4 regions of the Streptomyces sp. 147326 genome follow, and region 1 is predicted to be linked to each of the others. Evidence: riboswitches for the same ligand, from Rfam matches in the RefSeq annotation. Region 1 holds a riboswitch; each other region holds the start of a gene.

Region 1 (2,192 bases):
CGTAGGCGCTCGGGCCGGTGTCGGACGGCTTGTACTTGAAGCCGCCCGCCGGGTTGTACTGGTTGGCGATCAGGAAGTCGACGGGGGTCTTGCCGTTGGCGGTGAGGAAGTCACCGGTCTGCGGGTTGATGCCGCAGGCGTTGAGGCCGGCGACGCCCCAGCCGTTGGAGCTGGTGTTGACCCCGTACATGGAGTTGAAGGCACCGGTGCTGGCGACGAGCTTGCCCTTGAGGAAGTTCTTGGCCTGGACGACGTCGGCGTCGGTGTTGGGGACGCCGGAGACGCAGAGCGCGGCCATCGCGGCGCCGGTCATGTCGACGTCGCTCGCGGAGTTGAGGACGGTGGGGTTGCCCTCGGCCTTGTTGTAGGTCCAGCCGCCGTCGACGTGCTGGTTGGCGCGGATGCGGGTGACCATCGAGTCGGTGAGCGCCTGCGGGACGCGGTTGCCGCCGGCCTGGGTCTTGGCGCCACCGAGCGAAAGGGCCGCGAAGACGGTGCCGTTGAAGTTGCCGGACGGGCCGAAGTAGCCCGCCTCGGCCGTCTGCCAGAAGGAGTAGACGTGGGCGACGAGGTTGCGGGAGGCCGACACGCGGGCCGGGTCGATGCCGGCGGCGTACGCGTTGAGGGTGCCGCGCTCGTAGTCGGTGACCACCGGGGAGGCCGAGGGCCAGCCCGCCGTGGACAGCAGGTTCCGGTAGACGGTGCGGGCGTTCTTCGTCGTGTCCCCGCCCGGGGCGACGTCGACGACCGCGGTGCCGGCGGCGGCGAAGGTGCTGAACGCCCACTCGTTGGACAGGCCGGAGCCGGCGTACGAACCGTCGGCCGCCTGCAGCGACTTGAGGTAGGCGACGCCGTTCGTCTTGGACGTGGCGATCTGCGCCGGCGACGAGGTCGCGAAGGCGGGCAGCGCGGTGAGGGCGAAGGCGCCGAGCGCGGCGGGCACCGCGAGCGCGAGGCGGCGGGACGTACGGGGACGGGACATGGCCTGCTCCTGGAATCGGCGGACGCCGGCCTTCCCGGGCGCCACGCGGTCGCCGTACGGACGCACGGCCGGGCATGCCGGGGGCCGCCGTCCGGAACGCGTGGTACGGCTTCCTGTTCTGCATCGCCGGATGGGCATTCGGGCTCGGAAACGGCCCCCGCCGTCCCACACCGCTGCGCGTCAGCTCCGGCATCGCACCGGATTCCCCCATGTGGCAGCCCAGGACGCTACCCGAGCGATCAAGGGACCGCCAGCCATCCGTGCGGGTGGGCAGGGGGCGCATCCGGGAGGCCTATGCCATCTTGACGCGTCGGCGAAATCCGTGTTGCACTCCGGCTGATAGCTGCTCAGCACCAGGGGAAGCCGGTCGAATTCCGGCGCTGACCCGCAACCGTAGGCCCGGTTCGTTCCGGGTGAGCCGGAATGCCTGGGGCCGGGACACAGTACGAAGAGCGCCGTCGTGGATTGCGGTGTGGTCGTCGCAGCCTCCCCCTGGCGTTCGCAGCCGTGCGGGGGCGCATCACCACGCACGCAGCCCCCCGGCAGAGACGAGGGGCCGCGGTGGGGACCGAACAGCAGGCGAAACGGCAGTCGGGGACGAGACGGCGGTTCTTCTCCCTCGTGACCGCGGCCTTCGTGACGCTCGGTGCGGGAATTGCGTTCTTCACGGTCCCCCCGTCCGCCCATGCCGATCCGATCGAGCAGTGCACGGCCACCACCGGCGCCGTCGTGGCCGTGGACTTCGGTCCCTTCGGCGGAAAGGTCGAGCGCGGCTGCGACACCACCCCGACGACCGGCTTCGAGCTGCTGCGCACGGGCGGCTTCACCACCGTCGGCACCGTCCACGACGGTGACGGATTCATCTGCCGGATAGGCAACGGCTCCTTCAACTCCGGTACGCAGTACCCCACTCCGGACAAGGAGGAGTGCGTCCTCACCCCGCAGGCCACCGCGTACTGGTCGTACTGGATCGCCTCGCCCGGTCAGAAGAACTGGACGTACAGCCCGCTCGGCGCCATGGCACGCACTCCGAAGCCGGGCGACGTGGACGCCTGGGTGTTCGGCGGAACGGGCATCGGCGGCACCTCGGGCAAGCCCACCTTCTCCCCCGACGACGTTCGGGCCGGCGGCGGTTCCGTCCCCGATCCGACCGTCCCGACGGCGCCGCCCAACGCTCCCGCGGGGTCGGTCGACGTGCCCGCGGCCACCG
Region 2 (2,192 bases), 6.6 Mb from region 1:
GGCGGCGGCGGCATCCACTGCTCGACCCACGACCAGCCCGGGAAGCCCGCCGGCACCTCCTGAACTCCGGCCGGGGGTCCGGCGGTCCGGCGGTCCGGTTGCGGAACGACGAGACGATCCAGGAGCAGAGGGGGAGGAAGAGGGCGGCGCCGAGGCTGCCCAGAATGCGGGCAGGGCAGCACGAAGCAAGGCGTACACGGAGGTGTCCGGGCACGCCGCGGGGCCTCGGCGCGTGACCGTCCTCTGGGCCGGAGGCGGAGTTGTGGCCTCCGGCCCAGCTGCGGTGGTGCGTCCCGCCCCCGGCCGGGCAGGGGCGGCCGGGGGGTGCGGGCCTCGCGGGTAGGCTGTGAGCGCAGCTGGTTCGCACCCGTCAGCCGGACGGGGCGCGTCGTAAGAGGGAACCCGGTGGGAATCCGGGACTGCCCCGCAGCGGTGAGTGGGAACGACCGCCGTCATACGCACTGGGACCGGAACCGGTCCCGGGAAGCGACGGCCAGTAGGTGCCCGCCGGGAGACCGGCAGGCGCGCCCGCGAGTCCGAAGACCTGCCACTGCCCGCATGACGAAGCGTCGTGCGGGGGCCCGGGGCACGCCTCCCCGGGGCCTTTCTGCCGCGACTCGCGAAGGAGAGTTGACGTGGCCGACCAGACCGTCACCACCGCTGGGTGCGTTGAGCACGACACCGGCCTCCCCGATCTCGACGTCGACGTCGACGTCCCGGGGCCGATCCCCTCGTAGACGACGGGCCGCCCGGGCGTCCCGTGCGACGCCCTGCCCCCAGGCGCCGTGGCCGCCGTGCGGGGCCGCCGCCTGCCGTCCCCGCGAGCCGTGGCGCGATTCACCCCGCCCGGCCCCGTGCGCCCGCTCGCTCCTGTGCCCCGTGCCCTGTGCCCCTGACAGGGCGTGAAGAACATCCGATCCATCCGCGGTGAGAGGACCACCCATGCCCCGCAACCACCCGAAGGCCGTGCTGTCCGCGCTCGCCGTCGCCCTGCTGATATCCGGCTGCGGAGGCGGCACCGCGCCCTCCGCCACCCCCTCGCCGGGCACGACCGCCGAGGGCTTTCCCGTCACGGTCACCAACTGCGGGGTGACGAGCACCTATCAGCGTCCGCCGCAGCGCGCGGTGTCGCTGAACCAGCACGCGACCGAGGTGATGCTGGCGCTCGGCCTGGAGAAGTCGATGGTGGGGACGGGCTATCTCGACGACAAGGTCCTCCCCGAGTACCAGGCCGCCTACGACAGCGTGAAGGTCCTCTCCAAGGAGTACCCGTCCTTCGAGGCACTCCTGGAGGCCGAGCCCGACTTCGTCTACGGCGGGTGGACCTCCACCTTCGACGAGAAGGAGGGACGCAGCCGGGCCGCGTTCGCCAAGGCCGGGATCAACACCCGCCTCAACACCGAGGAGTGCCCCACCGGCCCGGTGGACGTGGCCGCCATGGACGAGGAGATCCGCGCGGTCGCCAAGGTCTTCGGCGTGCCCGAGCGGGCCGAGGAGCAGCTGGGGAAGCTGCACGCCACCCTCGACAAGGTCGAGGCCGGGCTCACCGGCGTCACCGCGGTCAAGCTCTTCGTGTACGACAGCGGCGACAAGACGGCCTTCACCGCGGGCGGCAAGGGCATCGGCAACGAGATGATCCGCCGGGCCGGCGGGGTGAACCTCTTCGCCGACCTGGACAAGGCCTTCGGCGACGTCTCGTTCGAGCAGGTGGCGCAGCGCGCTCCCGAGGCCATCGTCATCTACGACTACGGCGACCGGTCGGTCGAGGACAAGAAGAAGTTCCTGCTCGCCCATCCGGCGCTGAAGGACGTGCCCGCGATCAGGAACCAGCGGTTCGCGGTCCTGCCGCTGTCTTCCACCGTGGTCGGCGTGCGGGTGCCGTCGGCCGTCGAGTCGCTGGCGCGTCAGCTCCACCCGGGCCTCGTCCAGTGACCGGGGCGAAGGCTCCGGCACCCGTGGGGGCCGGCCTCCATGAGGAACGCCGGTCCGGCCCTCGCGAGGCAGGCCGGCCAGGGCCCGCGCGGCGCCCCGGGATCCCGTACGCCGTCGTGCTGGCCCTCCTGGGCGCGCTGGTGGTCGGCGCCGCCACGGCCGGCATCGCGGCCGGCTCGATCAGCGTCCCGGCCGACCAGGTGTGGGGCATCCTGCTGCACCGCGTGCACCCGTCCCTCGCCGAGCCGGCGTGGACCCCG
Region 3 (2,192 bases), 2.4 Mb from region 1:
GTGTCAGCCACAGAATGATCCGCCCGTGGTCCCCGTCTGGCATGGCCTTGCTCCTCAGCACCCCACCGATGAACTCCAGTCGCAGCCCCTCCGCCTCGCGGGCCGCTATCCGGGCCAGGTGCTCGAACTCTGCGATCGTCATGTGGGGCCTGTCGGTCATCACGGTCATGCCTCGCTCGCCTTCCTCGACGGTGCTTCTTCGACCATAGCGCCGCCCGCCGACACCCGTCCTGCACACTCGACCGCATGGACATGGTGATCAGAACGGCGCTGCCCGCCGAATACGCGGAACTGGGTGAGATCACGGCGCAGGCCTACCTCGCCGACGGGCACCTGGACTTCAACGAGGACGACGGCTACCTGAACGTGCTGCGCGACGTGGCCGGCCGGGCCGCCCGGGCCGAGGTGCTCGTCGCCGAGCGGGACGGGCGGATCCTGGGCGGGGTGACCTTCGCCGCCCCCGGCAGCCCGCTCGCCGACATCGCCGCCCCCGACGAGGCGGAGTTCCGGATGCTCGCGGTGGCCCGGGCGGCGCGCGGCCAGGGCGCCGGTGAGGCTCTGGTGCGGGCGTGCGTCGAGCGGGCGCGGGCCATCGAGGGGGTGACGGGCGTCGTGCTCTCCACCCAGCGCAGCATGGCCGGCGCCCACCGGATCTACGCGCAACTGGGCTTCGTACGCGTTCCCGAGCGGGACTGGGCGCCGATCCCGGGCCTGACACTCCTCGCGTATCGGCTCAAGCTGTAGCCGCGCCGACACTACATGTGGGGGTTGCCGCATACGGCCGCCCCCACATGTATGCTCAAGGCTGCTGTCGCGCAGGGGAATCCGGTGTGAATCCGGAACTGTCCCGCAACGGTATGAAGTGTCCGCCTACCGGACACCAAGTCCGATGACCTGCCGACAGCGCGCCCGGCTCGACCGAACCGGGTGCCGACACGTCCGGGCCTCGCGGTTGGGCCGGTGGACGCCATGCGGTGTGTACGCGTTCCTACCACGCCCGCATGCGCCCGCTCGCGCCCCGCTCCGCCGATGACCGGGCCGAGCGAGGGAGAGCTCCCGCCGTGACCATCGCGCCTTCCGCACCGCGCGCCGAGTCCGTTTCTGGCGACAACACCGAGGGCCCGGGGGCCACGCTGCTGCGTACCCTCACCGAACTGACGGCGGACCTCCCCGACACCGACCCCGGGCGCGTCGCCGCCGCCGCGCTCCGCGGCCGCAGCTCCGCCGCCGACGAGGCCGAACTCCGCGGTCTCGCCACCGAGGGCGCCGCCGGTCTGATCTCCGAGGACCCCGCCTACTCGAAGCTCGCCGCCCGGCTGCTGACGCTGGCCGTGCGCGACGAGGCCGCGAGTCAGGGCTCCACCTCCTTCTCGGCCTCGGTCGAGGTCGGTCACCGCGAGGGCCTGATCGCCGACCGCACCGCCGAGTTCGTGCGCACGCACGCGAACCGGCTGGACGCGCTGGTCGAGCACACCCTCGCCGAGGGCGCCGACGACCGCTTCGGCTTCTTCGGCCTGCGCACCCTGCACAGCCGCTACCTGCTGCGCCACCCGATCACCCGTCAGGTCATCGAGACCCCGCAGTACTTCATGCTGCGCGTGGCCTGCGGCCTCGCCGCGGACGAGAGCGTCCAGGCCCTCGAGGAAGTGACCTCGCTGTACCGGCTGATGAGCCGCCTCGACTACCTGCCCTCCTCCCCCACCCTCTTCAACTCCGGCACCCGGCACCCGCAGATGTCCTCCTGCTACCTGCTGGATTCCCCGCTGGACGAGCTCGACTCGATCTACGACCGCTACCACCAGGTGGCGCGCCTGTCGAAGCACGCCGGCGGCATCGGCCTGTCGTACTCCCGCATCCGCGCCCGCGGTTCCCTGATCCGCGGCACCAACGGCCACTCCAACGGCATCGTGCCGTTCCTGAAGACCCTCGACGCCTCCGTCGCCGCCGTGAACCAGGGTGGCCGCCGCAAGGGCGCCGCCGCCGTCTACCTGGAGACCTGGCACGCGGACATCGAGGAGTTCCTGGAGCTCCGCGACAACACCGGTGAGGACCAGCGCCGTACGCACAACCTGAACCTCGCCCACTGGGTCCCCGACGAGTTCATGCGCCGCGTGAACGCGGACGCCGAGTGGTCGCTGTTCTCCCCGGCCGACGTGCCCGAGCTGGTCGACCTGTGGGGCGACGAGTTCGAC
Region 4 (2,192 bases), 420 kb from region 1:
GGTCCGGTCCCAGGACAGGGCCGGCTTCGTCGTCAACGCGCTGCTGGTCCCGTACCTGCTCTCGGCCATTCGGATGGCCGAATCCGGGTTCGCGAGCGCCGCCGACGTCGACACGGGCATGGAACTGGGCTGCGCCCACCCCATGGGCCCGCTCAAGCTCGCCGACCTGATCGGCCTGGACACCGTCGCGGCCATCGCGGAATCCCTGTACGAGGAGTTCAAGGAGCCGCTCTACGCCCCGCCCCCGCTGCTGCAGCGGATGGTCCAGGCGGGGCTGCTGGGCCGCAAGAGCGGCCGCGGGTTCCACACATACGACCGGGGCTGATGAGGGACCCGGTGGTGCCGCTGCGGGGTTGAGGGACCCCTGGTGGCACGGACAAGGAGCGCGGAGCGGCCCGGTGAGCCGCTCCGCGCTCCTGTCGGGAGGCGCTCCGTCCTGACGGACGCGGGCTTTCGGCCCGGACCGGAGGCCGGACTGGAAGCCGGACTAGAAGGCGGTCCAGGTGAAGGCCACCTCGTCGCCCGCCCTCAGCTTGAACTGGCAGCCGCCGACCGGGGTCGGGGTGCCGTTGACGGATATGGCCCAGTAGGCCGAGCCGCCGCCGCTGACGTTCTTGACGGAGTCCACGGAGAAGTCGTCGAAGGACGCGTACCAGGTGCCGTCCCACGCGAAGTAGTTCCGGCGGGCGGCGTCGTCGAGCGCGGCCGTCGGGGTGGGCACGGCCGTCGGGTTCGCCGCCCCGTTGGTGCCGTCGCACTTGTGCGTGCCGCCGGTCGCCGTGGTGACGTCGTGCCCCTTGGTGTTGACCTTCCCCTTGAACAGCAGCCCGTCGGGCCCCTGCACGGTGAGGGCCACGTTGACCTTCTTGTTCGTGTCCGGGGCGGTCTCGGCGTGCGCGACGGCCGGTGCCGTGGCGAGGGCGAGCCCGAGGGCCGCCGTGGTGATCAGGGCGCGGCGGGCGGGAGTCTGGCGCATGGGTGCCTTCCTGGCGTGAACTCGAGGTCGTGCGCCGCCGGCCCCGGTCGCCCCGGGCACACCGCGGTCCCGGGCCCGGGGAAGCGGACACAGGTGATCGGTGAGCCTGGGGCTCAGGGCTTCGTGCTGCAGACCGTGACAGTGGGAAGCCGTACGCACCACACGCTGGGTCGTCCGACTCGCGACGCGGATGCGCCGCACACGGTTGCAGGTCAGCGCCGGAATCACACCGGCTTCCCCCAGTCGCGCAGGCATTCAGTTATGGGTCGGGCATGTACCTGACCAGAGGCATCGTAGGGGCAGCCGCCCCGTCCCACCAGCACTCACCGGGACTCACCCGTCCGCACCAGGATCCACCCGTCCTCGCCGGCACGGCGGCGGCCGGCCGCCCGGTCGTCGGCGCGCGCACGGGGTGACGTTCTGGGATCGTGGACCACAGGTGCAGTCACACCGAGGAGCCGACATGTCCGGACAGTTCGAGGCGAGCGTCGAGATCGACCGGCCGGTCGAGGAGGTCTTCGCCTACCTCGCCGACGGGCGCAACGACCCGGATTTCAGCCCGCGCGTCCAGGAGATCACCAGGACCCCGGACGGCCCCACGGCCCTCGGCACGGTCTTCCGCAGCACGGTCAAGGACGCCGGGATGAAGACCGCCCGCGAGTTCCGCATCGTCGGCTTCGACCCGCCGCACCTGATCCGCTGGACCGAGCAGAGCAAGAACCTGGTCACCGCCGAGGGCGGCTACGACCTCGACGCCCTCCCCGGCGGCCGCACCCGGGTCCGGATCTTCAACACCCTGCACGGCCACGGCCTCGGCAAGCTGCTCGCCGGTATCGCGGTGAGCGCCGCGCGCAAGGACGCCCCCGATTTCGGCCGCCGTATCAAGGCTGCCGCAGAGGCGTCCCGCGCTTGACCGGCCGTCCGGCCGACCATCATCCGGGCGGTGTCAGAACCGCCCGGGCCCGGCCGGGATCGGCAGCGGCTTCGACGGGGCCAGGGACCCGCGCTGCTCGGCAGCGCTCGCCGGGTTCTGGCAGGTCACGTCCTGGGCGGGCAGCTTGCCCGTGGTCAGGTACGCGTGGACCGGCGCGTTGGCGCAGGAGGCGGGGTCGGCGAGGTACACCCCGTGGCCCTCACCGCCGGCCGCCAGCACCATCCGCGAGCCCTTGAGCGCGCGGTGCAGGCCCTGCCCGCTGACGAGCGGGGTCTGTGAGTC

Evidence for each region. A riboswitch is a leader RNA that binds a small molecule or an ion and turns the genes downstream of it on or off. The one in region 1 is predicted to bind cobalamin.
Region 2: it holds a riboswitch for cobalamin, as region 1 does, so the genes downstream of both, RIU97_RS34410 (ABC transporter substrate-binding protein) here and RIU97_RS04165 (hypothetical protein) in region 1, are expected to answer to the same signal.
Region 3: it holds a riboswitch for cobalamin, as region 1 does, so the genes downstream of both, RIU97_RS13980 (ribonucleoside-diphosphate reductase subunit alpha) here and RIU97_RS04165 (hypothetical protein) in region 1, are expected to answer to the same signal.
Region 4: it holds a riboswitch for cobalamin, as region 1 does, so the genes downstream of both, RIU97_RS05910 (DUF4430 domain-containing protein) here and RIU97_RS04165 (hypothetical protein) in region 1, are expected to answer to the same signal.

The regions. Positions count from the first base shown of each region.
Region 1 is NZ_CP134201.1:853,826-856,017, forward strand. It holds gene RIU97_RS04165 (hypothetical protein) at 1-982, opposite strand, end outside; cobalamin riboswitch at 1,094-1,232, opposite strand; cobalamin riboswitch at 1,300-1,434, shown strand; gene RIU97_RS04170 (hypothetical protein) at 1,544-2,192, shown strand, end outside.
Region 2 is NZ_CP134201.1:7,493,915-7,496,106, reverse strand. It holds partial or broken gene RIU97_RS34415 (agmatine deiminase family protein) at 1-63, shown strand, start outside; cobalamin riboswitch at 341-567, shown strand; gene RIU97_RS34410 (ABC transporter substrate-binding protein) at 943-1,932, shown strand; gene RIU97_RS34405 (FecCD family ABC transporter permease) at 2,049-2,192, shown strand, end outside.
Region 3 is NZ_CP134201.1:3,209,610-3,211,801, forward strand. It holds gene RIU97_RS13970 (Uma2 family endonuclease) at 1-169, opposite strand, end outside; gene RIU97_RS13975 (GNAT family N-acetyltransferase) at 247-744, shown strand; cobalamin riboswitch at 786-917, shown strand; gene RIU97_RS13980 (ribonucleoside-diphosphate reductase subunit alpha) at 1,062-2,192, shown strand, end outside.
Region 4 is NZ_CP134201.1:1,269,814-1,272,005, reverse strand. It holds gene RIU97_RS05915 (3-hydroxybutyryl-CoA dehydrogenase) at 1-325, shown strand, start outside; gene RIU97_RS05910 (DUF4430 domain-containing protein) at 488-976, opposite strand; cobalamin riboswitch at 1,123-1,266, opposite strand; gene RIU97_RS05905 (SRPBCC family protein) at 1,440-1,889, shown strand; gene RIU97_RS05900 (alpha/beta hydrolase) at 1,923-2,192, opposite strand, start outside.